2 linked regions of the Martelella endophytica genome follow. Each later gene encodes a partner of the first gene's protein in a complex. Links are inferred from orthologs where the notes say so. Each region holds a gene or a part of one and is shown on either strand. Other genes may lie near its edges. The genes, in order: TM49_RS14575 and dnaG.

Region 1 (14,322 bases):
ACCTGTTCGAACACTTTCGCCTCGATATGGGAAAGCGGCGAGACCACACCGAGTACGCCGGCATTGGCGACGAGGATGTCCAGCTTGCCCCAGCGTGCAAAGATCGAACCGCCGAGGCGATCGATCGCCGGCATGTCGGCAAGGTCCATCGGCACCAGCGTCGCCGAGCCGTTGCCATCGGCCTTGATCGCGTCGTCGAGCTCTTCCAGTCCGCCGATGGTGCGCGCGCAGGCAATGACGTGGGCACCCTGCCTCGCCAGCTCGAGTGCGGTGAAATAGCCGATGCCACGGGAGGCGCCGGTGACGACCGCAAGCCGGCCTTCAAGTGGATTTGTCATGATCTAGTCCAGTGAACAGTTTGTCCGGGAAAGCGAAAGCCTTGCCCGGACAATGTGCAATTTCTCAAAATGTTGAGCAAGTCACTCAGCCGTTACCGGCAAGCAACTCGATCTTGGAGAACTCGTCCTCATGCTCCTTGTCGAGCAGGCGGGTCGGGTAATCGCCGGTAAACTGATGGTCGGTGAATTGCGGCAGCGCATTGTTGCGTTTCTCGCCGCCGACCGCCTCGTAAAGCCCGTCGATCGACAGGAACTGCAGCGAATCGGCGCCGATGAACTTGCACATGTCTTCAAGCGTCTCGTGATTGTTCGCGAACAGCTTGTCGCGGTCCGGCGTGTCGATGCCGTAATAGTCCGAATAGAAGATCATCGGGCTGGCAACACGGATATGCACTTCCTTCGCACCGGCATCGCGCAGCATCTGCACGATCTTCACCGATGTGGTGCCACGCACGATCGAATCGTCGATCAGCACGACGCGCTTGCCGGAGATCACTGCTCGGTTCGCCGAGTGCTTCAGTTTGACGCCGAAGGCCCGGATCTGCTGCGTCGGCTCGATGAAGGTGCGGCCGACATAGTGGTTGCGGATGATGCCGAGTTCGAAGGGGATGCCGCTTTCCTGGGCAAAGCCGATCGCCGCGGGCGTGCCGCCATCCGGCACGGGGACAACGACATCGGCCTCGACCGGCGCTTCCTTGGCCAGGTTGAAGCCCATGTTCTTGCGGGTCTGGTAGACATTGCGGCCGCCGACGATCGAATCGGGACGGGCAAAATAGACATATTCGAACAGGCAGAGCCGTTCCTTCTGCTGCAGCGCGGGCTTGCGGCTGTCGATCGAGATCGAGCCGTCCGGCTGGACTTCGCAGATGATGACTTCGCCGTTCTCCACATCGCGCACGAACTTTGCGCCGATGATGTCGAGTGCACAGGTTTCCGAGCAGAAGATCGGTTTACCGTCGAGCTCGCCCATGACCAGAGGGCGGATGCCCGTGGGGTCGCGCGCGGCAATCAGCTTGGTGCGGGTCATCGCGATCATCGAATAGCCGCCTTCCATCTGGCTGATGGCATCGATGAAGCGGTCGGACGAGGTTTTCGCGCGGGAGCGGGCGATGAGATGCAGCACGACTTCGGTGTCGGAGGTCGACTGACAGATGGCACCGTCGGAAATCAGCTTGCGTCGCATCGACAGGCCATTGGTGAAATTGCCGTTGTGCGCGATGGCGATGCCGCCGACCGCAAGCTCGGCAAAAAGCGGCTGGACATTGCGCAGCACGGTTCCGCCGGTGGTCGAGTAACGCACATGCCCCATCGCCATCTGGCCGGAAAGCGCCTCGAGCATGGCCGGGTCGGTGAAGTGATCGCCGACGAGACCCATATGCCGCTCGGAGCGGAACTGCTGGCCGTCATAGGAGACAATGCCCGCGGCTTCCTGGCCGCGATGCTGGAGCGCGTGCAGGCCGAGCGCCGTCAGCGCCGCTGCATCGGGGTGCCCCAGAATGCCGAACACGCCGCACTCTTCATGCAGCGTGTCGTCATCGAGGCTGAAATCGTCAAAATCTTGAAAACTGCTGTTCATCATCCGATCCGGAAATGGCTGGGGCAAGGCCCGTCCGAAATTGTGGTTGAGCGAAGTTCGGTATCTTACGCCGGCAAATGGGGGGCCGGTGGAATAATTGCAATCACATTCCCGTCAACGACCGCGAACAGCTGGTCGCCAGGGAGGGAGGCTTCGGGGCCGGGTCCGCCCGGCAGAAGCGATTCGAGCTTTGTCGCCAGAATGTCGAGCGCCGGTTTCGATTTGGCATTGCGGATCCAGTCAGGGCTCTGGGCATCGCCAACGAGCCAGTTCCAGAACGCAACGGCGACCGCGAGAATCAGCACGCCGCGCACCACGCCGAACACGAAACCGAGCGAGCGATCGAGAGCGCCAGCGCGGCTGTCCATAATATAGTCCGCAAACCGTGACGTGACCAAGGAGATAAGTATCAGCGCCACGAGAAAAATGATGGCGAAGGCGCCGGCCATGGCGATCCGGTCGTCACCGAGGAAATTTTCCAGGGGAGGCGCGAGATAGGGATAGCCGAAATATCCGATGACGGCCGAAAGGCCCCAGGCGAGGATCGACATGATTTCACGCGAAAAACCACGAACCATCGCGAGGAGGGCGGAAAACACAATGACGAGGAGAACGATCAGATCGAACAACGTGACTGGCATTCAAAGCTCCGCTTGTCCTTCGGCCGCAAGCGGCCGGGCGTCGAATTCCCGCATGCAGGCCTAGTCGTCCGGGTCGGACATGGCCGCCTTCGAGCCTGCAATGCGGACGACGAGATCCGGCAATGCCGATAACTCGTTCAACCCGCCTGTCTTCTGCGTTGCAACTTCGGCCGAGCCTGCCGGCAGGCAGGCACCGGAAAAGCCGAGCTTCAACGCTTCCTTCAGCCTCTGGGCCGCATGCGACACCGGCCGGATGGCACCGGAAAGACTGACCTCGCCGAAATAGACACAATCGGCGGGGAGAGCAAGTCCGGCGAGCGAGGAAATCAGTGCGGCGGCAACCGCGAGGTCTGCCGCAGGTTCGCTGATGCGGTATCCGCCGGCGATGTTGAGGTAGACATCGTGATTGCCGAGCCTGACCCCGCAATGCGCTTCGAGCACGGCGAGGATCATCGAAAGCCGTGAGGAATCCCAGCCGACAACGGCTCTTCGCGGTGTGCCAAGCGAGGTCGGCGCCACCAGCGCCTGCACCTCGACCAGCACCGGTCGCGTGCCCTCCATGCCGGCAAACACGGCAGCGCCCGGCGCCTTGTCGTTGCGTTCGCCGAGAAACAGTTCCGACGGATTGGCAACTTCGCGCAGCCCGATATCGCTCATTTCGAACACGCCGATCTCGTCGGTCGCGCCGAAACGGTTCTTCACTGTGCGCAGGATTCGGTAATGGTGGCCGCGTTCGCCCTCGAAATAGAGCACGGCATCGACCATGTGCTCGACAACGCGCGGGCCGGCAATCTGCCCTTCCTTGGTGACGTGGCCGACCAGCACCATGGCGGCGCCCGTCTGCTTGGCAAAGCGGATCATCGCCTGCACGCCGGTGCGCACCTGCGTCACTGTGCCGGGCGCGGCTTCCGCCATGTCCGACCACAGCGTCTGGATCGAATCGATGATCACGAGGTCCGGGCGCTGGCCTTCGGCAAGCGTCGCAAGAATGTCCTCGACATTGGTTTCAGCGGCGAGCAGCACGGCCGTGTCTGAAGCGCCGAGCCTCTTGGCGCGAAGCCGCACCTGGGCGATGGCTTCCTCGCCCGACACATAGATGACCCGATGGCCCTGGCGCGACAGCGCGGCAGCCGCCTGCATCAGCAGCGTCGATTTTCCGATGCCCGGATCGCCGCCGACCAGCACCGCCGAGCCGCGCACGAAACCGCCGCCTGTCACCCGGTCGAGTTCGGCAATGCGGCTTTCGACGCGCGGCGCCTCTTCGCTCTCACCATCAAGGGCGACGAGGGCGACCGGGCGGCCCTTCTTCGGCGCCCGCGCCGGGCCGCCGCCGATGCCGGCTGCCGGATTGTCTTCGATGATCGTGTTCCAGGCGCCGCAGGCGTCGCAACGTCCCGCCCAGCGCGGATGCACCGCGCCGCAATTCTGGCAGATGAACTGGGTCTTCGGTTTGGCCAAGGTCTCTTCCTTGTCGCGTCTCAGTCCGGCTGGGTATAACGGCGGGTGTAGCGCAAGCCAAGGGATGTCAGCATTTCATACCCGATCGTGCCCGCCGCAGCTGCCGCCTCGTCGAGCGGCATGTTCGGGCCGATGAGTTCGATATAGTCACCGGCGCGGATGGTTCTTTCAGGAACATCGGTGACATCGAAAATGGTCATATCCATGGTGATACGTCCGGCGATCGGCACGCGGTGTCCCGCGACGAAGCCGTAGCCACCCTGTTCGACGGCGCCGCGCAGCGGCGTACCGGAGCCTGAAAGTGCCCGGTGATAGCCGTCCGCATAGCCTGCCGCCACGATCGCAAGCCGGCTGTCGCGGGAAAGCGTCGTCGTGGCGCCGTAGCTCACCGTCTCGCCAGCGCGCGCGCTGCGGATCTGAACGATCCGCGCCTCCGCCGTCGCCACGGGCCTCAGCCGCTTCGACGTTCCGACCTGCGAATCGCCGCCATAGAGCGCGATCCCCGGCCGGGTCAGGTCGAAGTGATAGTCGGAGCCGAGAAAGATGCCGGCAGACGCCGAAAGACTGGCCTCGATGCCCTCAAAGGCATTGGCGACCTGACTGAAGCGGGCAAGCTGCTCGACATTCATCGGCGACGCCGGATCGTCACCGCAGGCGAGGTGCGAGAGCACCAGCACGGGCTCGATGTTGGCAGGGCGAGATGCGTCGCCGGCAAACGCAATCGCTTCCTCCGGCGTCAGGCCGAGGCGGTTGAAGCCGGTGTCGACCTGCAGGGCGCAAGGATAGGGGCCGGGTACCACCGAAGTGAAGAAGGCGATCTGCTCCTCGCTCGCCAGCACCGGCACGAGGTCGTAGCTGAAGAAAAGCGCTTCGGTCCCCGGCCACATGCCGGACAGCACGAAAATGCGCGCATCCGGCGCAAATTCCCGAAGCGTCGCCCCTTCTTCCGGCACGGCAACGAAGAAATCCTGAGCGCCGGCTGCATAGAGCGCTTCGCCGACATCCTCGATGCCGAGGCCGTAGGCATCCGCCTTCAGGACGGCCGCCGTGCGCGCGCCGCCTGAAAGCGCGCGCATCGTCTTCCAGTTTTCGACGATCGCGCCGAGATCAACCGTCAGCCGGGCAGGGGCGGTATCGAAAACCTGTGATTCGTCCTCGTCATCGATAAGATCGTTCGAATAATCGTTCATGAAATCGCCGTTCGTTGCGTCGTTGCGGCGAATATAGCGCGATTGCGCCAAATGCCACAGGATTATTCGTCGAAGTTTGAGAATGACGGGTCGGCCAGGTCGGCAAACCGGGTGTAGGCTGCCTGGAAGGCGAGGTTGGCGGTTCCGGTCGGTCCGTGACGCTGCTTGGCGATGATCACGTCGGCCGTGCCGCGCACCTTCTCATACTTCATCTTCCACTCGTCATAGGCCGGATCGTCCGGATCGCGCGGCTCGAGGTTCTGGACGTAATATTCCTCACGGAACACGAACAGCACCACGTCGGCGTCCTGCTCGATCGAGCCCGATTCGCGAAGGTCGGAAAGCTGCGGGCGTTTGTCCTCGCGGTTTTCCACCTGACGGGAGAGCTGGGAGAGCGCGATGATCGGTGCGTTCAGCTCCTTCGCCAGCGCCTTGAGGCCGGTGGTGATCTCGGTCACCTCCTGCACGCGGTTGTCGCCGGATTTCTTTGAGCCGGTCATCAGCTGCACATAGTCGACCACCAGGAGGTCGAGGCCGCGCTGGCGCTTCAGCCGGCGGGCGCGGGCGGAAAGCTGGGCAATCGAGATGCCACCGGTCTGGTCAATGTAGAGCGGCACCTTCTGCATGGTCTGCGAGCAGGCCACCAGCTTATCGAAATCGGCCTCGGTGATGTCACCGCGGCGGATCTTCGAGGAGGAGACCTCGGTCTGCTCCGAGATGATACGGGTGGCGAGCTGTTCGCCGGACATTTCGAGCGAGTAGAAGGCAACAACGCCGCCCTGTTTGGCCTCGATCGTGCCATCGGGCAGCACTTCCGGCTCATAGGACGAAGCGACGTTCCAGGCGATGTTGGTGGCAAGCGATGTCTTGCCCATGCCGGGACGGCCGGCGAGGATGATAAGGTCCGAACGCTGCAGGCCGCCCATCTTGTTGTCGAGGGTGTGGATGCCAGTCGAGATGCCGGAAAGGTGGCCGTCGCTCTCGAACGCCTTGCCGGCCATCTCGATGGCGATGGTGACGGCATTCTCAAACGTCTGGAAGCCGCCCTCGTAACGGCCGGTCTCGGCCAAGGCGAAGAGCTTGCGTTCGGTATCCTCGATCTGTTCGCCGGGCGTCAGGTCGATCGGCGCGTCGTAAGCCGTGTTGACCACGCCTTCGCCGATATCGATGAGCTGGCGGCGGATGGCGAGATCGTAGATCGTGCGCCCGTAATCCTCGGTGTTGATGATGGTGACCGCTTCCGCGGCGAGGCGAGCGAGATACTGCGACACCGTCATGTCGCCGACCTTCAGGTCGGAGGGGAGGTGGGTCTTCAGCGTGATCGTGTTGGCGATCTTGTCCATGCGGATCGTGTCGCCGGCAAGCTCGTAGATCTTGCGGTGCAGCGGCTCGTAGAAATGCTCGGGCTTGAGAAAGTCCGAGACGCGGTAGAAAGCGCTGTTGTTGACGAGGATTGCGCCAAGAAGCGCCTGTTCGACTTCCAGATTGTTCGGCGCCTCGCGCTGTGGCGTGGCCTGAAAGGAGGATGAGGGCAGGATATCGTTCATTGGCTTTTCCGGAGTTCCCGACTGGATGAGACGAGCATAGTCGATTGCGCCTTCTGCCGCATCCGACCTGACCTTATTACCCGGTCTGTGCCCACGATCCACGGAATTCACAGGCTGGAGAAATAAACCGGGCCGCAGGCGCGAAAATCTGGCCCGCCGCCTTGACACGACTCATCACTGGTAAAGCCGCATGATACACCGGCGAGCGAAGATGAAAAATGCCTGCCGGCAACCCTCAGACCTGTCAGTCCCCAATCTCCCCCCTTGAGGGGGAGATGTCGCGAAAGCGACAGAGAGGGGTAGAGGGCGTAAGCCCTGAAAGCCACAATCTCCGAATTTGCCGATAGGGTTCACCCCTCTCTGCCCCTGTCACACAAAAAGCCGGGCCACATCGCTGCGGCCCGGCCTTTCAAATGCAATCGGACAAGAAAACTTACTTGTCGTCTTCCTCTTCGCCGGCTTCTTCGCCTTCGGCAGAGGCTTCTTCCTGCTCGTCCTCGATGTCGTAGTCGGCATCGGGGTTGAAGAAGTCTTCCGGACGCAGCGCGTCTTCGTCGACGCCGTAGATGGCTTCGGCGGAGGTGAGGTCTTCACCCTTGGCCTGGCGCTCGGCTTCTTCGGTGGTGCGGGCAACGTTCAGCTCGATGGTGATCTCGACCTCGGCATGGAGGTGGATTTCAACCTCGTGCACGCCAACCGTCTTGATCGGGGCGTTGAGAACGACCTGGTTGCGCGAGATGTTGAAGCCTTCGGCGGCCAGGATCTCGATCACGTCGCGGGCAGCGACCGAACCGTAGAGCTGGCCGGTTTCGCCAGCGGCGCGAACGGCGATGAAGGACTTGCCGGCAAGTACGTCGGCCACTTCCTGGGCTTCGTTCTTGCGCTCGAGGTTGCGGGCTTCGAGAACGGAGCGTTCGGCTTCGAAGCGGGCCTTGTTGGCGGCGTTGGCGCGCAGCGCCTTGCCGGCCGGCAGGAGGTAGTTACGGGCATAGCCGTCGCGGACCTTGACGGTCTGGCCCATCTGGCCGAGCTTGGCGATGCGTTCAAGCAGGATGACTTCCATGGTTCATTCCTTTCACTGGTTGTCGGAGGACGCGCCCGGCGACAGGGCAATGGCGCGCCGCGTATCAAGAAGACCCATGGTCACGAAGATCAGGGCCGGGAAGCTGAAGATCAGCGAGAGATAAGAGAGAATGATCACCGGCACGGCCCAGCTCTTGCCGCGGGCGGCAAGGTGCATGCGGGCGAGGCCGGCGAGCATGAAGCCGCCACCGAAGGCGCCGAGGCAGGCAGCGCCCACAAGGCCGATCGTGCCGCCGAAGAAGGTGGCGATCAGCGCCGCGACGAACACGAAGATGGCATTGGTATGCATGCGCAGCGACTGCGCCACATCCTCGCGCGGACGGCGGCTGAGGCCGGCGGCGCCGACGATGCGGGTGGCGAAGTGGAAGGCGACGAACAGCAGAACGACCGAGGTCGCGCCCTGCACCATCGGCAGCATCAGCGTGAACATGCCCTTGAACTGGTCGATCACAGCCTGATCGGCGGCCAGCTCCGGGTTCTGCGTCACCAGCGCATCCATGAAACTGTCGACCAGCGCGCCGGTCGTTTCCGGGCCGTAGCCGGCGACCGTGCCGAGGATGACGAGCGCGAGCGTGATCGCGGCGCATAGATGCAGCAGGATGTCGGAGAGCGGATACCAGGCCGTCAGCCCCTCCGGCCCGCCGATCTCGTTAGCCGGGCGGGCGAGGTTGCCGAGGTGGCTCAGCCAGCCGGCCGGCACCAGCGTCACCGCCAGCATGTAGAGCGCGAAGAAGGGGGAGGCGAGGGCCGCGCCAAGCGCGCCGGCAACGATGATCGCAATGATCGCCGCGATATTGCCCCAGCCGAGGCCGGCAATCAGGATCGGCAGTGCGGAAGCGGCGGCGAGAAGCGTGGAAAACAGGAGATTGAAGCTCGCCGCCATGGCCAGCATGAATGCCGCCACGCCGGAAAGCGCGCCAATCGCCAGAATTTTCACGTTGAAATTCTTCATCTCGCTGTCCTGCTTTTCGCAGTTAGGGAAAACGCTCGTTTCCCAACCTGGGTATCTTCAAGCTGCTGCGCGCCCACCGCGCCGGAGCCGGTTGCGAAAGGCGACGGGCGCCTTTCGCGAATGCATTGTCGACGTCAGGCCTTACGAAACGACGTAGGGCAGAAGGCCGAGGAAGCGGGCGCGCTTGATGGCGCGAGCCAGCTCACGCTGCTTCTTCTGGCTGACGGCGGTGATGCGGGACGGAACGATCTTGCCGCGCTCGGAAATGTAGCGCTGCAGGAGGCGAACGTCCTTGTAGTCGATCTTCGGAGCGTTGGCGCCGGAGAAGGGGCAGGTCTTGCGACGACGGTTGAACGGGCGACGCTGCGGAATAGAAGCGATAGCTACCATGATATGTTCTCCTTAATCTCGCAAAATCAGGCGCGCGGGCGGCGTTCGCCGCGATCGCCACCACGGTCGCCACGATCACCGCGATCGCGGTCACCACGGCCACCATCACGATTGTCGCGGCCGCCATCGCGGCGCGGACGGTCGTCACGGTCGCGCTTCTGCATCATTGCGGAAGGGCCTTCCTCGTGCGCTTCGACCTTGATGGTCATGTAGCGCAGGATGTCTTCGTTGATGCGCATCTGGCGTTCCATCTCGTGGATCGCGGCCGCCGGGGCGTCGATGTCCATCAGGGCATAGTGCGCCTTGCGGTTCTTGCGGATGCGGTAGGTCAGGGACTTGAGGCCCCAGTTTTCGATACGGCCGACCTTGCCGCCGTTTTCTTCGATCAGACCCTTGTACTGTTCGACGATAGCGTCGACCTGCTGGGCCGTGATGTCCTGGCGGGCCAGGAACACGTGTTCGTAAAGTGCCATAGGTTTTGCCTTTCTTGCATCTTTGGTCCGTTCCTCGGCGGCTAAGCCTCAACGACTGCTCCTGAGGGCGGACCCAGCAAGAAAAGCGCTATGACGAGACGGTCGAGAGCGGCGACACGGGAGGCTGCGCATTGTTGCGCCAAACGTCTTCGATGCGGACAATCCCACACCCAAAACGGCCCTCCGTTCAGCCACCAGCCTGAAGACCGGACCTGCGGATGAGCGGCTTATACGGATTTTTGGCGGGAATGCAAGGGGTGCGAGAGGGTGTAAGGAGCGAGGTTGGACTGTATGTAGGCTTTGCGCTCCCAAGCCGGGCTTTCACGGCGAACGGCGTCCTTACGAAAAGCTGCCGTTTGTTCGGATTACACCAAGGTCCTGAGAGATGAGCTGTATTTTCGCGCGCAACGCCGCGATTGTAATCCATTTTGCAGCGATGAAGCCCAAAACCTTGACCCCGAACCGCCGAAGCGTAGCTTAACATAAGCGCCACACAGAACGCCAAACGAGGGCGCCCCTGATCCGCTTTTGAAAGGACGCTGCCGATGACCTCTCTTGCCAAACTTCTTGTCGAAACACTCGCCGCCGCCGGGGTGACGAGGATCTGGGGCGTGACGGGTGACAGCCTCAATGCCGTCGACGGTGCCCTGCGCGAGAACGGCGAGATCGCGTTCATGCATGTCCGAAACGAAGAGGCCGGCGCATTTGCCAGCGGCGCAGAGGCGGCGGTCACGCGCAAGCTGGCGGTCTGCGCGGGCAGTTGCGGACCGGGCAACCTGCACCTGATCAACGGGCTCTACGACTGCTACCGCAACCGGGTCCCTGTGCTCGCCATCGCGTCGCATATCCCCTCGACCGAGATCGGACTGGGCTTCTTCCAGGAAACCCATCCCACGAAACTGTTTGAAGAATGCAGCGACTTTTGCGAACTCGTCACCACGCCCAAGCAGATGCCTGGCGTTCTGCACAGGGCCCTGCGGACGGCCATCGGGCAAAATACCGTCTCGGTTATCGTGATGCCCGGAGACGTGTCGCTTCAGAACTTCGACGGCGACACACCGGTCTTTGTGCCGCCATCACCGGTGCGCCGCGTGCCGGTCGATGCCGATATCGCGGCCGCGGCGGACCTTTTGAACGGGTCGCGTAACGTCACGATCTTGGCGGGGGCCGGCACAGCGGGCGCGCATGACGAGGTCGTGGCGCTGGCCGACGCGCTGAAAGCGCCGATCGTTCACGCCTTCCGCGGCAAGGAAGTCATGGAATGGGACAACCCTTTCGACGTGGGCATGACCGGACTGATCGGCTTTTCGTCTGGGTATCAGGCGATGAAAGACTGCGACACGCTTTTGATGCTCGGTACCGACTTTCCCTATCGGAACTTCTATCCCGAACACGCCAAGGTCATCCAGGTTGACCGCGAGCCCGGCGCGCTCGGCAAGCGTGTGGCCCTGACGATGGGGATCGAGGCCGACGTTGTCGAGTTTGCCCGGATGATCACGCCGAAGATCGACGACGGCCGGCCGCACGAGTTCCTCGAAAAAGCGCGCAAGCATTATGCCAACGCGCGCCGTGACCTTGACGATCTGGCGACCCCGACCAAGCCGGGTAAACCCATGCACCCGCAATATATCTATTCCGTCGTCAACGAGGTGGCCGCAGAGGATGCGATCTTTACCGTTGACGTGGGCACGCCCGCAATCTGGTCTGCGCGCTATCTCAAGACCAATGGCAAGCGCAGGCTTATCGGCTCTTTCAATCATGGCTCCATGGCCAACGCGATGCCGCAGGCGCTGGGGGCGCAGGCAGCGTTTCCGGACCGGCAGGTCGTGTCGATGTCGGGCGATGGTGGGGTGGCTATGCTGTTCGGCGAATTGCTGACGGCCGTGCAACTGAACCTGCCTGTCAAGATCGTGGTGCTGAACAACGGCACACTCGGCTTCGTGGAGCTGGAACAGAAGGCGGCCGGCTACCTGCCCGAGAATGTCGGCTTGCAGAATCCCGATTTCGCAAAGGTCGCGGAGGCCATCGGCCTGAAGGGCATCCGTGTCGAGGCGGCCAGCGATCTCAGAGGCGCGCTGCAGGAAGCCTTCGCCTACGACGGCCCGGCATTGGTCGACGTTGTGTCGAACCGACAGGAGCTGGCCATGCCGCCGACCCTCGAGGCCAAGGAGGGCATAGGGTTCAGCCTCTACGGAATGCGCGCGATCCTCAACGGACGCGGGAACGAAATCGTGGAACTGGCCACCAGCAACCTCTTCAGATGAGCGCAGCGGAATCGGTCGGTATCTTGCATCTCATCGGGCGTTGAAACAATCAGACGGAAAGACCAAAAGGCAAGATCGCCATATGCGAACAAAAGCGCTGTGCGGAGCCATTGGGTTACCAACATGGCCGCTTTTCAACTTCGGTGTTCTGAAGCGGACAGGCTGAAGACGGCCCCGTTTCCGCCGAGGGTGGGAAAGAAAGCGGCCGCCTCATAGCCTGGGCTGCTGTCAGGCAGACAGGCAGGTTTGGGGGGCAGCGGTTGCGTTTAGGCCGTCAAGGTCGGCAACAGTTCGTCCAGCCGATCCAGGGTGGAGGCCATGCCGGCTTCCAGACCCATGTCGATGGCCTTCTGCAGGTCCTCGCCCGATGCGTAAACCACGACCGTCGTGACCATGGTCCGCCCGGACGCGTCTTCGAAGGTGACCGTCCACCGCGAGCGGGGCATATCCGGGTTGATGCTTCCGGCCGCATTGCTGAAACCATCCATGGCCGTATAGCCGGTCGTTGGGTGGATGGAGATGTAGTCCAGGCGGTTCCAGTATTCGTCGCCCTCAGGCGTCACCATGGCGTAGTGCCAGTATCCGCCGTCGCGGAACTCCATCTGCTTGGTTTTGGTGGAGAGCGGCTTTGGCGCGAACCATTGGTCAAGCAGCTCGCTCTTCGTGTGGCAATCCCAGACGAGCTGTCGATTGGCGGCGAACTCGCGCGAAATCGTCAGGGTGCGGCTCTCCTTGTCGGCCTTGAAATCGTAATGCAAATCAGCTGCCATCTACTTCGACTCCAGTTTTGCGAGGAGGTTATCGAGGTTGGCGTATCGGCTCTGCCAAACCCTGTTTTGCTCTTCAAACCATCGTTCCGCCGCGACGAGACGTTCGCGGTCGACGGAACAGGTTCGCACCCGGCCCTTCTTGTTGCAGCTGATGAGCTGCGCGCTTTCCAGGACGGATATGTGTTTGAGGAAGGATGGCAAAGCCATCGCAAAGGGCTCCGCAAGGTCCTTGACCGTCGCCGGTCCGCCGACGAGCCGGGCAACGACCGCCCTTCGCGTCGGATCCGAGAGGGCGTGAAAGACATGGTCCAGTTCGCTGCGTTCATTAGCCATACGGCTAACTATTATGCTTCGCATCCAAGGTCAATGGGGGACAATAGGGGGCCGGTACCGGGCGCCGCCGCCCGATATGCCCGAGAGCCTAAACCAACACCCCAATATACCCCGCATAGGCCGCAATCATCACCACGCCCGTCGCCCGGTGAAATTTCGGTGCGAAGAACAGCATGCCGGCGAAGAAGACGGAGGCTGCCAGCATCACCGGCACGTCGAGCATGGCGAAGCCGGACGGCACGGGCAGGGGGGCGATGAGGGCGGTGGCGCCGAGAATGCAGAGGGTGTTGAAGATGCACGAGCCGGTGACATTGCCGATGGTGACGTCGGAATGGCGCTTGGTGGCGGCAATCACGGCGGTCGCCAATTCCGGCAGGCTGGTGCCGACGGCGACGACGGTGAGGCCGATCACCGAATCGGACACGCCGAAATGGGCGGCAAGCGCGGTTGCGCCGCGGATCAGGAATTCGGCGCCTGCAATCAGCAGCGCCAGCCCGGCGGCGATCAGGGCGACCATCTTCCAGACCGGCAGGCCCGTGTCGAAGACGGTGTCCTCGTCGATATCGGCGGCGCGGGCGGCCCTGTAGGTGCGGAACAGGTAGAGCGCCAGAAGCGCCAGCAGCATGGCGCCGGCAAGATGCGAGATGATGCTGAACTGTACCAGCGCCAGCAGCACCACGGCGGAGAGGAGCATGGCGGCCGCATCGCGGCGCACGCTGCGGTCCCAGCCGGAAATCGGGAAGATGATGGCGGCAAGGCCGACGATCAGCAGGATATTGGCGATGTTGGAGCCGACGACATTGCCGAGCGCAATGCCCGGTGCGCCGGTCAGAGCAGCGCGGACGGAGACGAGCAGCTCGGGCAAGGAAGTGCCGAAACCGACAATCAGCAGTGATGCGATCAGCGGCGAGATCCCCACCCGCCGCGCGGTCGCCACCGCTCCGCCAACCAGCCATTCGGCACCGAAATAAAGCCCGAGCAGGCCGGCCGCTATCAAGATGTAATCCACAATATCCCCTTTGCCCTCGTCATACATGGTCGCGGCCGGAACGTTTCCGCTCCGGCCGCCAACCCTTCAGATGAGATATGGGCATTGTTCGGCGCATGACAATGCGCAAGCGCGACGGTTTTCAGATCGGCATCGGATATTGCCGGTGAACCGCGGCGATCTCACGCAGCACGTCGTCGGAAAGCGTCACTTCGGCCGCACCGATATCCGTCTTCAGTTGCGCAAGCGAGGTCGCGCCGACAAGGGCCGCGGTGATGAACGGCCGGGTCAGCACGAAGGCAATCGCCATCTGCGCGGG
Region 2 (14,450 bases), 830 kb from region 1 along the record:
TAGCCGCGCTTCTTGGCGGCCTTGATCATTTTCTTGACGGCATCGTCCGAAAGGTCCAGAAGAGGGCCGTCGTGTCCGCCTTCGCGTTCGGTTTCGGCTTCTTCGTTTTCCTTGACTTTCGTTGCCATAGATTTCGCTTCCCTGACGCTTCTGCCGCATTGATGGGGGCGGCTTACCGGCAAATGTTTAAGAAGCCCTTTGTAGGACCCTCTGGCCGGCCTGAATAAACTCAAACATGAACAGGACAAAACTCACCCTGTGGAGCCTGAACTCCAGGTGAACATTGTCCCGTTCATGAAATTGTGCTGCGCTTTGCCATCCGCACTGGTGATTCCCAGATTTTCGCCACAGGTCAAGCACGAATTCGCGGTTTCAGCGTTTTCATCCCGAAAATCCGCCTTTGTCGACACTTGTGACGCTGTCCGGGCCGATGCAGCTTCTTTCCCGACCCGCGAGACTCCTATTTAGAACGATGAGAGACAAAAACAAGTGGCTGGTCACTGATTCCCTCCTTCGGGCCTAACCCATGCCGGCGCGGCCGCCCCGTCCGGACATCAGTCCGAAACCATCGATTTCCGCTTCCTGGTTGGCGATCCGGCTGATCTCGTTCTGCACCGAGACCATCGCCGCCATCAGTTCCTCATAAGCTTCGAGATTGCCGGCCTCCGTCGCTTCCGCGATCTCGCGTTCGAGCTCGACACGCTGCTGCTCGAGCGAACGGACCCGATTGTGGAGCGACAGCGCCTGGCCATAAACTTCGCGTACATCCTCAAGCGCTGCATCCGGCCCGGCGATCCAGCCCAGATTGCGGTTCACCTGCGCGTGGAGCCTTGCGACCAGATCACCGAAGCCCGCCTCGGCGAGCCTGTGGCGCATTTTCTCCCGGTCGATGCCGGGCTGTGAGGCTAGAGCAAGGAAGCTTGGCCAGAAGGCCCGCAATTCGACATTGCCGAAGGCGAGTGCCGCTATCGAATCGAAATCCTCTCGCACCAGGGCCGGCTGGCTGATCAGGCAGACGGCGATGAGGCATTCGCGAAAGCTCGGTCGTCCCCCTGCCCCCGCCACCGTTCCCGAAAGGGCCCGCGACAGGCGCTCGGACGCGGTGAAGACGGGCTGGGCCGGCTGGAAACCGCCGCCTCGCCCCTGCCTGCCGGAAAAATTCCCACGCTCGCCGCGGGGTCTGCCGCCACCGCGGAACCGCTGGAACAGCCGGTTGCGGAATTCCTGCTGATAGTGGCGGCGCACGCTTTCGTCAGCGATCGTCTGAACCAGCGCGTTGACGCGCGCCTCGATCGCCGCACGATGCTCCGGCGTCGCGTTGTCGCCGTCGCCCATCTCCCGTTCGAACACGGTATCGGCGAGCGGACGGGCCTGCCGCAGCACCTCGTCAAAGGCCTGCCGCCCGCCTTCCCGCACGAGATCGTCAGGGTCCTTGCCATCCGGCATATAGGCAAATTTCAGCGATTTTCCCGGCTTCAGCAGCGGCATGGCGACACCTGCCGCCCGCGCTGCAGCGCGCTGGCCGGCACCATCGCCGTCAAAACACAGGACCGGCTCGTCCACCATCCGCCAGAGCAGCTGGAGCTGATTTTCGGTCAGCGCCGTGCCGAGCGGGGCGACGGCATTTTCGACGCCCGCCTGGTGGAGGGCGATGACGTCCATATAGCCTTCGACGGCAATCACGGTGGAGGCGCCGCCGGCACCGGAGAGCGATCGCCGGGCGCGGGTGAAATTGAACAGGACGTTGCTCTTGTGGAAAAGCTCGGTCTCGTTGGAGTTCAGGTATTTCGCCATCGCATCCGGCCGCATCGCCCGCCCACCGAAGGCAATCACGGCATCGCGGGAGGAGAGGATCGGAAACATGATGCGGTCGCGGAAGCGGTCATAGGAGACCGGAATATCCGGACCGTGGACGAGCAGGCCGCAGGCTTCCATCTCCTGCTTGTCGACGCCCTTTCCGGCAAGATATTCCTTCAGCGCGTTGCGGCTATCCGGCGCAAAACCGAGACGGAACGTGTCGATGGTGCGTGCCGAGAGGCCGCGCTCGCGCAGGTAAGCGCGCGCCTTCGCGCCGGCGCTGGTCTGGAGCTGGTCCTGGAAGAATGCGGCCGCGAGTTCCATGACATCGGTCAGCGTGCGCCGCTTCTCTTCGCGCCGTTCGGCTTCCGGATCGCGCGCGGGCATCGGCACGCCGGCCATGTCGGCAATGCGCTCCACGGCCTCGGGGAAGCTCATCCCTTCCAGATCGGTGAGGAAGCGGAAATGATCGCCGGTGACGCCGCAGCCGAAGCAGTGATAGCGGCCTTTGCGGTCCTCGCAGTGAAAGCTCGGGGTCTTCTCGCCATGAAACGGGCAGCAAGCCCAGAAATCGCCGCGCCCGACATTGGTCTTCTTGCGATCCCACGTCACCCGCTGGGCGATGACGTTCGAGATCGGCACGCGATCGCGAATTTCATCGAGAAAGGACGGCGGGAAACGCATGGATGCCTCATCTGGCCAGAAGTGGCACTATAGGACGTGTTGTGCGAAAAGCGGCGCGGATTTCTGCTTTTCCCAGATATCCACACGGGTAAGAGCCGGCGAACCTCCAATCGAGTCCCATTTGGAGGCGATATGCGCCGACAGTGGCAGAAGGGTGCGCCGCAAAACGCGCGCTCTGAGCGCGTTGGAAGGGTTCCCCCCTCTTTGTCGCTTTTGCGACCTCTCTCCCTCAAGGGGAGAGATTGAATTCAGCTACTTCAGCATGTCCTTGACGACACCCGAAGCCTTCGAGAAATCCATCTGGCCGGAATAGCGGTCCTTCAGCTTCTCGATACACCTGCCGACGTCACGCAGGCCCTGCGCGCCGGTTTCCTCGACAACGGAGGCACAGGCCTCACGAATCTTGTCTTCGGTGAGCTGGGCGGGGAGGAATTCGCGGATCACCGCGATTTCCTGGCGTTCCTGGGCGGCGAGGTCCGGACGGCCTTTCTCGTCATAGAGGCGCGAGGATTCCTTGCGCTGCTTGACCATCTTGATCAGGATTCCGGTAATGTCATCGTCACTGACAGGGTCCTTGCCGCTTGCGCGGTGGGCGATATCGCGGTCCTTGATGGCCGCCTGCACCAGCCGGAGCGTGCAAAAACGAACAGGTTCTTCCGATTTGGAAGCATCCTTGAGTGCGAGTGCGAGCTTGTCGCGCAACATATAAACCTACTCCTGGCAACGCCGTTATGTCAGAGCTGCCGCTCCAATAGCGGACGGCCGCGGCGTTTACCGAATACCGGGACAGCAATCAATTCAAAAAACGGGTTCGGTATATTTTTCAGCAGATGCCATAACTGTGCGTCAAGTGCAATTGACCCGCAAGCCGCGTTTCACTATTTTCCCGCGACCGCGCACAAAAATGGCCTGCCCGAACTTAGCTTTCCCGGAAGTTGGAACCCGTTCGAGTTGCCCACTATATAAGATTTCGCGCTGCGGCGTTCAATCGGTGTCAAACCGGCGAAAAGAACAAGGGATAATGATGACCACCCCATGGACGAACGAAAAGCCGACGGCGGTACTGGTACTCGCCGACGGCACGGCAATCTTCGGCAAGGGCATTGGCGCCACCGGCGACGTGCAGGCCGAAGTCTGCTTCAATACGGCACTGACCGGCTATCAGGAAATCCTGACAGATCCGTCCTATCTCGGCCAGATCGTCACCTTCACCTTTCCCCATATCGGCAATATCGGTGCCAATGGCGAGGATATCGAGGACCTGACGCCCGCCGCCCGCCGCGGCGCTGTCGGCACGATCTTCAAGGCCGAGATCACCAACCCGTCGAACTACCGCTCGCGCGAGAACCTTGACGCCTGGCTGAAGTCGCGCGGCATCATCGGCCTCTCCGGCATCGATACCCGCGCGCTCACCGCCTGGATCCGCGAACATGGCGCGCCGAATGCCGTCATCGCCCACGAGCCTTCCGGCAATTTCGATCTCGAAGCCCTGAAGGCGAAAGCCAAGGCCTGGGGCGGACTTGAAGGGCTCGATCTCGCCGTCGAGGCGACCTCCGGCCAGTCGTCGAAGTGGGACGAAAAGCCCTGGGTCTGGAACGAGGGCTACGAGACGCTCGCCGAAGCCGACCAGAAATATCATGTCGTCTGCATCGACTACGGCGTGAAGCGCAACATCCTGCGCCTGTTCACCGGCCTTTCCTGCAAGGTGACGGTGGTGCCGGCGAAGACGTCGGCCGAAGACATTCTGGCGCTCTCGCCCGATGGCGTGTTCCTGTCGAACGGCCCGGGCGACCCGGCTGCGACCGGCGAATATGCGGTTCCAGTGATCCGCGCGCTGATCGACAGTGGCCTGCCGGTCTTCGGCATCTGCCTTGGTCACCAGATGCTGGCACTTGCCCTCGGCGGCAAGACCGTGAAGATGCATCAGGGCCACCACGGCGCCAACCATCCGGTGAAGGACTATACGACCGGCAAGGTCGAGATCGTCTCGATGAACCACGGCTTCGCGGTCGATTCGGCCTCTCTGCCGGAGGGTGTCACCGAAACCCATGTCTCGCTGTTCGACGGTTCGAACTGCGGCATTTCGCTGGCCGGCAAGCCGGTGTTCTCGGTGCAGCACCACCCGGAAGCCTCGCCCGGCCCGCAGGACAGCCACTATCTCTTCCGCCGCTTCATCAATCTCGTGCGCGAGAAGAAGGGCGAGGCGCTGCTGGAAGAGCGCGCCTGAGCCTGAGGGCATACAAGAATAGAAAAGGGCGCCCGCTGCGGCGCCCTTTTTTTATTGCGAATTCACCGCATCCAGTGCTTGCGAGCGGCGCTTGCCGTAGCGGATGCTCCAGGCGATCATGCCGGCGAAGACGACGATCCACATGACCTCGCTGACGACGAGGAATATGTCGATGGGCAGAAGCGGGATCAGCACCGCCCGCGTGGCGGCCTCCGCGATCAGCACGACCGCCCAGATAAGCGTCATCTCGCGGATCGTGCGGCGATAGCCCGGCCGGTTCTGCCAGAACCCCTCATGTTCCGCCCGCTTCCCGGTTCCGCCTTCCGAGGCCAGGAAGAAGACCAGCGGGCGCGGAGCGAGCAGCGAGGCGAGAAAGATCAGCCCGACGCAGCCGGTAATCAGCGAGTTCTTCAACAGCGCCAGGTACGTGCTGTTGAACCAGAGGCTGGCGGCGAGCGATGCGAGCGTCGCCGTCAGCGTGATGATGCTGACGGCGGCGAGCCGCCGGCTCGCGGCATAGGTAACCGCGATTGTGGTGATCGGAAACAGCGAGCCGATCGCCAGCGCATGAACGTTCGACAGGCCGAAATGGCGCGCGGCGAGAAAGGCGATGTAAGGCAACACCGCGCCAAAGATGATGTCATTGCGCAAGGTCCCCTCCACCCGATTGCGTCAGCTAACCTTATCAGCCGGCCGCGTGTTCCGCACGCAGCAAATGCGCCAGTCGGAAGCCCAGCATCACGGCTGCCGATCCGAGGCCGAGCAGGAAGCCGATCCATATGCCGATGCCTTCCAGCCCAAGCGGAAAGGCAAGCAGCCAGGCGAGCGGCAGGCCGACGACCCAGTAGGCGATCAGCACCAGGACCATGGGGATGCGCGCGTCCTTCAGCCCTCGCAAAAGCCCGTTCAGCGTCACCTGCCCGCCATCCATCAACTGGAACAGCGCAGCAACCAGCATCAGCGGCATGGCATAGGCGAGCACGGCCGGCGCTTCCGGCAGGCCGGTATCGATGAACAGGCTCGCGAGCGCCATCGGGAACAGGGCAAAGCTCAGCCCGCTCGCAAGCGCGAACAGGAAGGCGACGATCATCACCACGATGGAGGCGCGCTTGAGGTTGACCCGGTCGCCCGCACCGTGAAACCGGCCAACCCGGACCGTGCCGGCCTGCGACAGTCCGAGCGGCACCATGAAGGTGATCGAGCTCAGCTGGATGGCAATGCCGTGGGCGGCGAGCGGCACGGCGCCGAACTGGCCCATCAGCACCGACGAAACGGTAAACATCGACACTTCCGCAAGCACCGAGACGCCGATCGGCAAGCCGAGCGCGACGACCTCCCGGAGTGCCGGCCAGTCCGGCCGCCAGAAGCGAGTAAAGAGCCGGTAGCGGCAAAGCTCCGCATCGCGCTCGATATAGACGGCAAGGATGAGGAAGCCGGTGCACTGGATGGCGAGCGCGGCAATGGCCGCGCCGCGAATGCCGAGCTGCGGCAGGCCGAGATGACCGAGCACCAGCACATAGGCCAGTACGGCATTCAACGCCAGCATGGCCACTGTTGCCCAGAGAACGATGCCCGCCCGGCCGGTGGCGCTGACGAGCGATCTGAGCACGAAGAAGAGCTGCGCCGGAAACATGGCGAAGCCGACGATGTGGAGATAGTGCGCCGCGTGTTCGGCGACATCCACCTCCTGCCCCATGGCCAGCAGGATCGTCTCAGACCAGATGAACAGCGGCAGCACAAGAACGCCATAGATCAGCGAGGCCCACATGCCCATCCGCATCGACCGGCGTACGGCCACCTCGTCGCCGCGCCCATAGGCATCCGCAACCATCGGCATGACGGCAATCGCAAGACCGGAGCCGAAGATGAAGATCGTGAAGAAATACTGCGTCGCGAGCACGGCCGCCGCGAGATCGACGGCGCTCAACTGGCCGAGGATGACGATATCCGTGGCATTGATGCCCTGCTGGGCAAGCTGTGCGCCGATGAGCGGAATTCCGAGAAGGAGCGTCTCCCTGATATGGGAGGACCACGAATGACCGGCTGCTTGCGCAGTTGGCATTGTGACAGACATGATTTTCACCAGAAGCTGACACGCCGAAGCCAGACAATAGCGGGGCCGCGGCGGCAGGTTCCTGTAGCCTGTTTTTTGGGCATTTGCCAGTGTGATGAGCGCACAACGGATAGCAAACGGACGACTGCGGACGATCACGCGCAAGCGCTTGTGCCATTGACACCAGATGGCGCATTGGCAAGAACAAGAACCTCAGAGTAAATGACGGGGGGAGCCGGGCCGCCAGCAAAAGCACCCAAACGAGCAATCAGATTAGCTCTGTAGCGGTTGGCACCGCGGCAAATCATCACAATACGTCATACGGCAAGACGCATATTTCAGCGGATCACATAAAATGCTCCTAAAATTTCTACGAAACAAAAAGCTTGTATCACTAACAGTGATAGCAAGCTTTTCAATCGTTTATATTATGACAAAATTGCCAATCGCATATCATAACTACATTACGAGTTTTATATTTGGAACATTGACAATATACGGATCCTTAAGCACTATTTTTATATTATTTTTCGCATCCAGTTGCGGCTTCATGTACAGAAACTCAAAAGGTTCTTCCATGCATTCCCGTATGGAAAGGAACCCTGTGATCTGCTTTTTCCTCGAACCGAATGGCGATTATGGTCCCGAGAAAATCGAGAAAAAAGATGATGCGTGATGTCGGCTAGGTCACCCTTAAGTATTTTACACTAGCGTGATCACGACAACGGATTGCCGCCATAGCGATAGGCGCCGCCGCGCTGGAGCGCGTGCCTGTAGGCTGGACGGGCGTGGATCCGGACGAGATAGTCCAGAAGGGCAAGCGGCCGTTCGTCGAAGCCGATCCGTTCCATGCCGGTCTCGATCGGAAAGCTCATCATGATGTCCGCCGCTGTAAAGTTCTTGCCGGCAAACCAGCCGTCGCGCGAAAGCTCGGCGTTCCAGAAGTTGCCGTGATCCTTGAGCTGGGGATCGGTGAGGCGGCCGGTGACGCCCTTCGAGATCGCCCTCATGATCGGCCTCAGGAGACGCGGCGATTGCTCGGGTACCTTCTGGAAGATCAGCTTCGTCACCAGCAGCGGCATGGCGGAGCCTTCCGCATAATGCAGCCAGTAGCGATAGCGCAGCGCCTCCTCCGTGCCGGGTTCCGGGCGCAGGCCGCTCATCGCGCCATAGCGATCAATGAGATATTCGAAGATGGCTCCGCTTTCGGCAACAACCCGCCCGTTGTCCTCGATCACCGGCGACTTGCCGAGCGGATGGACCTCTTTCAGGCTTGCGGGAGCGCTCATGTCCGGGCCGCGCTTGTAGCGGCGGACCTCGTAATCGACGCCGAGCTCCTCCAGAAGCCAGAGGATGCGGTGGGCACGGGAATCTTCGAGGTAATGGACAATCAGCATCGGGCACTCCAGCTATCGAACCATATGGTTCGACGCGAAGATGGGCGGGATCGACCGCGTTTTCAAGGAAAACCTTATCCGCAAACCGCTAAAATGCCGAAATGCCCACCGCACCGGCATAGAGCGCCAGAATGGCGGCGCTTTCGAAGCCGATCCGCCCCGGTCCCGATTTCTGCCGCACGATCAGCCCCAGCAGCAGCACCGCCGTGACGCAGAGCCCGACGGCCAACCAGAGCAGATCGTCCTTGGTGATGGCGTGGTAGAGCGAACCGTCGCGATAGGCGACATCCGAAAGCGTCAGGAACAGCGTGTCGAAGGTATTGCCGCCGATGATGCCGCCAACGGCGAGCTGCAGCGCACCGCGCCGGACGGCGGCAAGGGTGGTGACCAGTTCCGGCAGCGAGGTGACGACGGCCGTCATCAACGCCCCCACCACCGAGGCCGACAGCCCGTAGCGGTCTGTCGCCACGCCGGCAATCTGCGAGATCACGTAGCCGGACAGGCCCATCAGCACCATCAGACCGCCGAAGACGAGGAAAATCCGCAGATTGCCGCGGGCATCCTGAACATCCTCCTCGGGCGCATCGAGCCGGGTCTCGTGCGTCCCCACCGGCAGCCACATCGGCTCGTCCTTGACCCGTTTCGAGGCAACGACACCGGCGATATAGACGCAGAAGAGCGCGATCGAGACCGGGCTGACCCCGTAGAGCGCATAATCCGGCCCGACGAAGCCGAGCAGCGGCAGGCTCAAAAGCAGGATGAGCAGGGCACCCTGGAACAGGTTGGAGAGATCGGCCGCCGCATGTTCGAGATTGACGCGGCGGTAGATCGTGTCGGCGAGCGCCAGAAAGGCCGTTTGCGCCGCGATACCGCCGACAGCATTGGAAAAGCTCAACGATGCCCGCCCCTCAAGCGCCGTCGTGACCGAAACCACCGTCCCCGACAGCGACGTGGCGGCGCCGAGCAGCAGGCCACCGATCAGCGCTTCGCCCAAACCGGTCCGGTCGGCAATGCGATCGGCGACACCGGTAATCCTGACACCACAGGCGAGGATAACGGCGCCCGATAACGCAAACAACGCGATGAGCCAGACCAGGCCGAGATTCTCAAGGTTCATCTTTTACTCCGGTTTTGAAGGCCAACGCCGGGGAGCCGCGATTGTTCAATCTGCCTATCGCCCGAACCGTTTACCGGGCTTCGTCTGCCGCATATGCTGGGTCGAGAACACGCTTTGCGGAGGGGATAGATGCGGACCACGACAGAGAAATTCGAGACGTTCAAAGCCCTGCACGCTGGCAATCGACCCTTCGTCATGCCGAACCCATGGGACGCCGGAACGGCAAGACTGCTTGCCGCCCTCGGCTTCGAGGCGCTGGCAACAACGAGCGCCGGACTTGCATTTGCATTGGGAACACGCGATTCGGCGGCGGCATTGTCGCGCGCGGAAATCCTCGAGAATGCGCGCTCGATCGTTAACGCAACGGACCTGCCGGTTTCGGCAGACCTTGAGAACGGCTTTGGCGATGCCCCGGAAGACTGCGCCGAGACGATCCGGCTAGCGGCCGATACAGGTCTTGTCGGGGGATCTATCGAGGATGCAACGGGCAACCCCGCAAACCCGATCTACGCTTTTGAACTGGCGGTGGAGCGAGTGCGCGCCGCAGCAGCGGCCAAGGCGGATCGGCCTTTCATGCTGACGGCACGTTGCGAAAATTTCCTCTGGGGCAAGCCCGATCTTGATGACACGATCCGGCGCCTGCAGGCCTTCGAGGCGGCTGGCGCGGACGTGCTGTATGCGCCGGGCCTGCCTGATCTGAAGGCGATCGAGAAGGTCTGCATGTCAGTCGGAAAGCCCGTCAACGTGCTATCGGGACTGAAGGAACCAAGCTTCTCGGTTGCGGAGCTGGCTGAATGCGGCGTCACGCGCATCAGCACCGGCGGCTCACTTGCCCGCGCCGCCCTTGGGGCCCTGAAACAGGCCGCTGAGGAAATCATGACACACGGGACTTTTGAGTATCACCGCTCCGCGCTGTCTGGCGCGGATGCGGAAAGGCTGACCAGCGGCGGTTGACGCGCCGGTCCGGCGAAATCAGGCCGCCTGCGACGAACCGTGATTGCTGTTCTGAGCCGAACGGCGAAACATTTCACGACGCAGCGTCTCGCTGGACGGCTCGGTCGATGCGAACAGCTTGCCGCCGATCATGCGATAGAGAATGGCGAGACCCGCAGCGGCGAAAACGATCTGAAACGCGATAAGAGGCAGATATTCAAACATTGTTAACTCCTCTGTTTGGTCTGTAAACGTTACGAATCGCGAAAAGGTTCACCCGCTGCCCGATTTTTGCCGGAAATTCTTCTGTGAGAGGCAAAATCGTGGTGCATTTTCGGGGTTCCGTTCCTGTGCCATTTTCCCTATAAGGCCCTCCTAGCCTAACCTTTTGACGTCCCGCACCCGGCCCGGTCCCCACCGCGCCGGTTTTTGACGCAGAACAAGAACGACGGAAGCCACCATGCCCAAGCGCCAAGACCTCAAGTCCATCCTCATCATCGGCGCGGGGCCGATCGTCATCGGCCAGGCATGCGAGTTCGACTATTCCGGCGCACAGGCCTGCAAGGCACTGAGGGAAGAAGGTTACCGGGTCATTCTGGTGAACTCCAACCCGGCCACGATCATGACCGACCCGGAACTGGCCGACGCCACCTACGTCGAGCCGATCACCCCGGAAGTCGTCGCCAAGATCATCGCCAAGGAACGCCCCGACGCGCTGCTGCCGACCATGGGCGGACAGACCGCGCTCAACACCGCGCTGTCGCTGCGCCGCATGGGCGTGCTGGAGCGCTACAATGTCGAGATGATCGGCGCCAAGCCCGATGCGATCGACAAGGCGGAAGACCGCGCCCTGTTCCGCGAGGCCATGGCAAAGATCGGGCTCGAAACGCCGCGTTCGATGCTGGCAAATGCCACCGAGATCAAGGATCAGCATCGCCAGGAGCATGAGGCCAAGCGCGCCGAGCTGAAGAAGACGCTTTCCGGCGATGCGCTCGACAAGGCGCTGGACGAGCTCGAAAACCAGTGGAACCTCGGCAATACCGACCGCAAGCAGCGCTACATGTCGCATGCCATGGCAATTGCCGCGCAGGCGCTCGACACGATCGGCCTGCCGGCGATCATCCGCCCGTCCTTCACCCTCGGCGGCACGGGCGGCGGCATTGCCTATAACCGCTCCGAATTCTTCGAGATCGTCGAGCGCGGGCTTGATGCCTCGCCGACCACCGAGGTGCTGATCGAGGAATCCGTGCTCGGCTGGAAGGAATACGAGATGGAAGTGGTCCGCGACAAGGCGGACAACTGCATCATCATCTGCTCGATCGAGAACATTGATCCGATGGGCGTGCACACCGGCGATTCGATCACCGTCGCCCCTGCCCTCACCTTGACCGACAAGGAATACCAGATCATGCGCAACGCCTCGCTGGCGGTTCTGCGCGAGATCGGTGTGGAGACCGGCGGCTCGAACGTGCAGTTCGCCGTCAACCCGGCCGACGGCCGCCTTGTCGTCATCGAGATGAACCCGCGCGTCTCGCGCTCCTCGGCGCTGGCATCGAAGGCGACCGGCTTCCCGATCGCCAAGGTCGCCGCCAAGCTCGCCATCGGCTACACGCTCGACGAACTCGAAAACGACATTACCGGCGGCGCGACGCCCGCCTCGTTCGAACCCTCGATCGACTATGTCGTCACCAAGATCCCGCGCTTTGCCTTCGAGAAATTCCCAGGTGCCGAAAACACGCTGACGACGGCGATGAAATCCGTTGGTGAAGTCATGGCCATCGGCCGCACCTTCCCGGAATCGCTGCAGAAGGCGCTGCGCGGTCTGGAACGCGGGTTGACCGGCCTCGACGAGATCGAAATTCCGGGCATCGAGAACGGCGAGCCTAGCAATGCCATTCGTGCCGCCATCGGCACCGGCACGCCGGACCGCCTGCGCATGGTCGCCCAGGCGATGCGTCTCGGCGTTTCGCTGGAAGAGGTTCACGAGCATTCCAAGATTGATCCGTGGTTCCTGGAACAGCTGAAGGCCATCGTAGACATGGAAGAGCGCGTGCGTGAACACGGCCTTCCGGAAGATGCCGAAAACCTGCGCATGCTGAAGGCCATGGGCTTTTCCGACCAGCGTCTGGCAAGCCTCACCCATGGCCGCCCGAAGGAAGTCGCCCAGCTTCGCAACAAGCTCGGCGTGCGCCCGGTCTACAAGCGCATCGACACCTGTGCTGCAGAATTCGCCTCGCCGACCGCCTACATGTACTCGACCTACGAAACGCCGTTTGATGGCGCGACGCGCTCCGAGGCCGGCATTTCGGATGCCAAGAAGGTTGTTATCCTCGGCGGCGGTCCGAACCGTATCGGCCAGGGCATCGAGTTCGACTATTGCTGCTGCCATGCCGCCTTTGCGCTGAAGGATGCGGGTTACGAGTCGATCATGGTCAACTGCAACCCGGAAACGGTCTCGACCGACTACGACACCTCCGACCGGCTCTATTTCGAGCCGCTGACGGCGGAAGACGTGATCGAGATCATGCGCGCGGAACAGGAAAAGGGCACGCTTGTCGGCGTCATCGTCCAGTTCGGCGGCCAGACGCCGCTGAAGCTCGCCGAAGCGCTGGAAAAGAACGGCATCCCGATCCTCGGCACCGCGCCCGACATGATCGACCTTGCCGAAGACCGCGACCGGTTCCAGAAGCTGCTGGTCAAGCTCGACCTCAACCAGCCAAACAACGGCATCGCCTATTCGGTCGAGCAGGCCCGTCTGGTGGCTGGCGAGATCGGTTTCCCGCTGGTCGTGCGCCCGTCCTACGTTCTCGGCGGCCGCGCCATGGAGATCGTTCACAACGATGCCGGGCTTTCGCATTATCTGCTGGAAGTCGTGCCGGAACTCGTCACCGAGGACATCAAGCAGCGCTATCCGAACGACAAGACCGGGCAGATCAACACCATGCTCGGCAAGAACCCGCTTCTGTTCGACAGCTACCTGACGAATGCGACCGAGGTCGACGTCGACTGCCTTTGCGATGGCACGGACGTATTCATCGCCGGCATCATGGAGCATATCGAGGAGGCCGGCATCCACTCGGGCGACAGCGCCTGCTCGCTTCCGCCGCACTCGCTTTCGCCGGAAACGCTGGATGAACTGGAAGAACAGTCCCGCGCGCTGGCGTTGGCGCTCAACGTCAAGGGCCTGATGAACGTGCAGTTCGCGATCAAGGACGGCACCGTCTATATCCTCGAAGTGAACCCGCGCGCATCCCGTACTGTGCCCTTCGTGGCCAAGACCATCGGCGCACCGATCGCCAAGATCGCCGCCCGCGTGATGGCCGGCGAGAAGCTGTTCGACGTGATCGACTCCTATGGCGAGCGGCCGAACCCGCGCAAGCTGAACCATATCGCGGTGAAGGAAGCCGTCTTCCCGTTCGCTCGCTTCCCCGGCGTCGATACGCTGCTCGGGCCGGAAATGCGCTCGACCGGCGAAGTGATCGGCCTCGACACGGATTTTGCCATTGCGTTTGCCAAGTCGCAGCTCGGCGCCAGCGTCGACCTGCCGCGCGAGGGTTGCGTGTTCGTTTCGGTCAAGCCGGAAGACAAGGAGCGCGTGCTCCCCGCCGTCAAGCTTCTGGTCGAACAGGGCTTCACCGTCATGGCGACCGGCGGCACCCGCGACTTCCTGGAAGAGAACGGCATCGCCGCGACCAAGATCAACAAGGTGCGCGAGGGCCGTCCGCATATCGAGGACGCAATCCGCAACCGTCAGGTCCAGCTGGTGTTCAACACCACCAGCAACGACAAGACGATCTCGGATTCGAAGTCTCTCCGTCGCGCCGCGCTGACCCAGAAGGTGCCCTATTACACCACCATGGCCGGCGCCATGGCCGCCGCACAGGCGATCAAGGCCCTGCGCGAGGGCCAGCTCGAAGTGCGGCCGCTGCAGAGCTACGCGTAAACCAGCCGGACAGGGAAAGGCAACAAGGCGGGCCAGACCCCGCCTTCAACTGCTGACAAAGCGCCAGGCTTTGACCTTCGTGTGTCATCGGCTCTTCGTTCTTGTGTCATGCTCGGACTTGATCCGAGCATCCAGGCGGATTAAGTCACTGAATTTGCAAGTTTTATAACAAAGACTCTGCTGAACGGCCTGGATCCTCGGGTCGAGCCCGAGGATGACGCGGAGTGTGAGGACAGATTTATCGACGAACCAAGGGCAGGCCCAGCGCCTGCCCTTTTCTTTGGGCTTGACGCAAAGGT

What was found.
Region 2: the proteins of TM49_RS14575 (region 1) and dnaG are in contact, whole or in part, in a crystal structure (PDB 2R6A), measured with the Geobacillus stearothermophilus proteins. The link is inferred for Martelella endophytica from one-to-one orthologs. Residues at the interface, in WP_033016901.1 of Geobacillus stearothermophilus: Ser13, Glu15, Ala16, Gln18, Glu91, Leu92, Asp94, Ala95, Val96, Pro97, Thr98, Ala99, Ala100, Asn101, Tyr104, Tyr105, Ile108; in WP_049624496.1 of Geobacillus stearothermophilus: Lys456, Leu457, Leu458, Pro459, Ala460, Asn463, Ala464, Leu467, Leu535, Leu536, Ile537, Ala538, Gln544, Glu545, Asp548, Tyr549, His552.

What each region holds. Positions count from the first base shown.
Region 1 is NZ_CP010803.1:3,184,486-3,198,807, forward strand. What follows is about bases 4,509-7,336. They hold TM49_RS14575 (replicative DNA helicase), read right to left. Parts: upstream 6,751-7,336; coding sequence 5,266-6,750; downstream 4,509-5,265. Other genes in these bases: alr (alanine racemase), read right to left, coding at 4,509-5,203; rplI (50S ribosomal protein L9), read right to left, coding at 7,184-7,336. Also shown: TM49_RS14550 (SDR family NAD(P)-dependent oxidoreductase), read right to left, coding at 1-338; purF (amidophosphoribosyltransferase), read right to left, coding at 424-1,914; TM49_RS14560 (CvpA family protein), read right to left, coding at 1,980-2,555; DNA repair protein RadA, read right to left, coding at 2,616-4,013; more of alr, read right to left, coding at 4,034-4,508; more of rplI, read right to left, coding at 7,337-7,813; TM49_RS14585 (membrane protein), read right to left, coding at 7,826-8,785; rpsR (30S ribosomal protein S18), read right to left, coding at 8,927-9,175; rpsF (30S ribosomal protein S6), read right to left, coding at 9,202-9,648; poxB (ubiquinone-dependent pyruvate dehydrogenase), read left to right, coding at 10,194-11,912; TM49_RS14605 (SRPBCC family protein), read right to left, coding at 12,179-12,682; TM49_RS14610 (ArsR/SmtB family transcription factor), read right to left, coding at 12,683-13,015; TM49_RS14615 (sodium:calcium antiporter), read right to left, coding at 13,104-14,024; TM49_RS14620 (aldo/keto reductase), read right to left, coding at 14,146-14,322. UniProt on the Escherichia coli protein: The main replicative DNA helicase, it participates in initiation and elongation during chromosome replication. Travels ahead of the DNA replisome, separating dsDNA into templates for DNA synthesis.
Region 2 is NZ_CP010803.1:2,348,615-2,363,064, reverse strand. The notes cover bases 1-2,956. They hold dnaG (DNA primase), read right to left. Parts: upstream 2,482-2,956; coding sequence 520-2,481; downstream 1-519. Other genes in these bases: TM49_RS10660 (GatB/YqeY domain-containing protein), read right to left, coding at 2,734-2,956; rpoD (RNA polymerase sigma factor RpoD), read right to left, coding at 1-128. Also shown: more of TM49_RS10660, read right to left, coding at 2,957-3,186; carA (glutamine-hydrolyzing carbamoyl-phosphate synthase small subunit), read left to right, coding at 3,500-4,708; TM49_RS10650 (VC0807 family protein), read right to left, coding at 4,760-5,359; TM49_RS10645 (MATE family efflux transporter), read right to left, coding at 5,394-6,782; TM49_RS10640 (glutathione S-transferase), read right to left, coding at 7,478-8,158; TM49_RS10635 (sodium:calcium antiporter), read right to left, coding at 8,247-9,275; TM49_RS10630 (isocitrate lyase/PEP mutase family protein), read left to right, coding at 9,405-10,229; TM49_RS10625 (hypothetical protein), read right to left, coding at 10,248-10,433; carB (carbamoyl-phosphate synthase large subunit), read left to right, coding at 10,669-14,151. UniProt on the Escherichia coli protein: RNA polymerase that catalyzes the synthesis of short RNA molecules used as primers for DNA polymerase during DNA replication.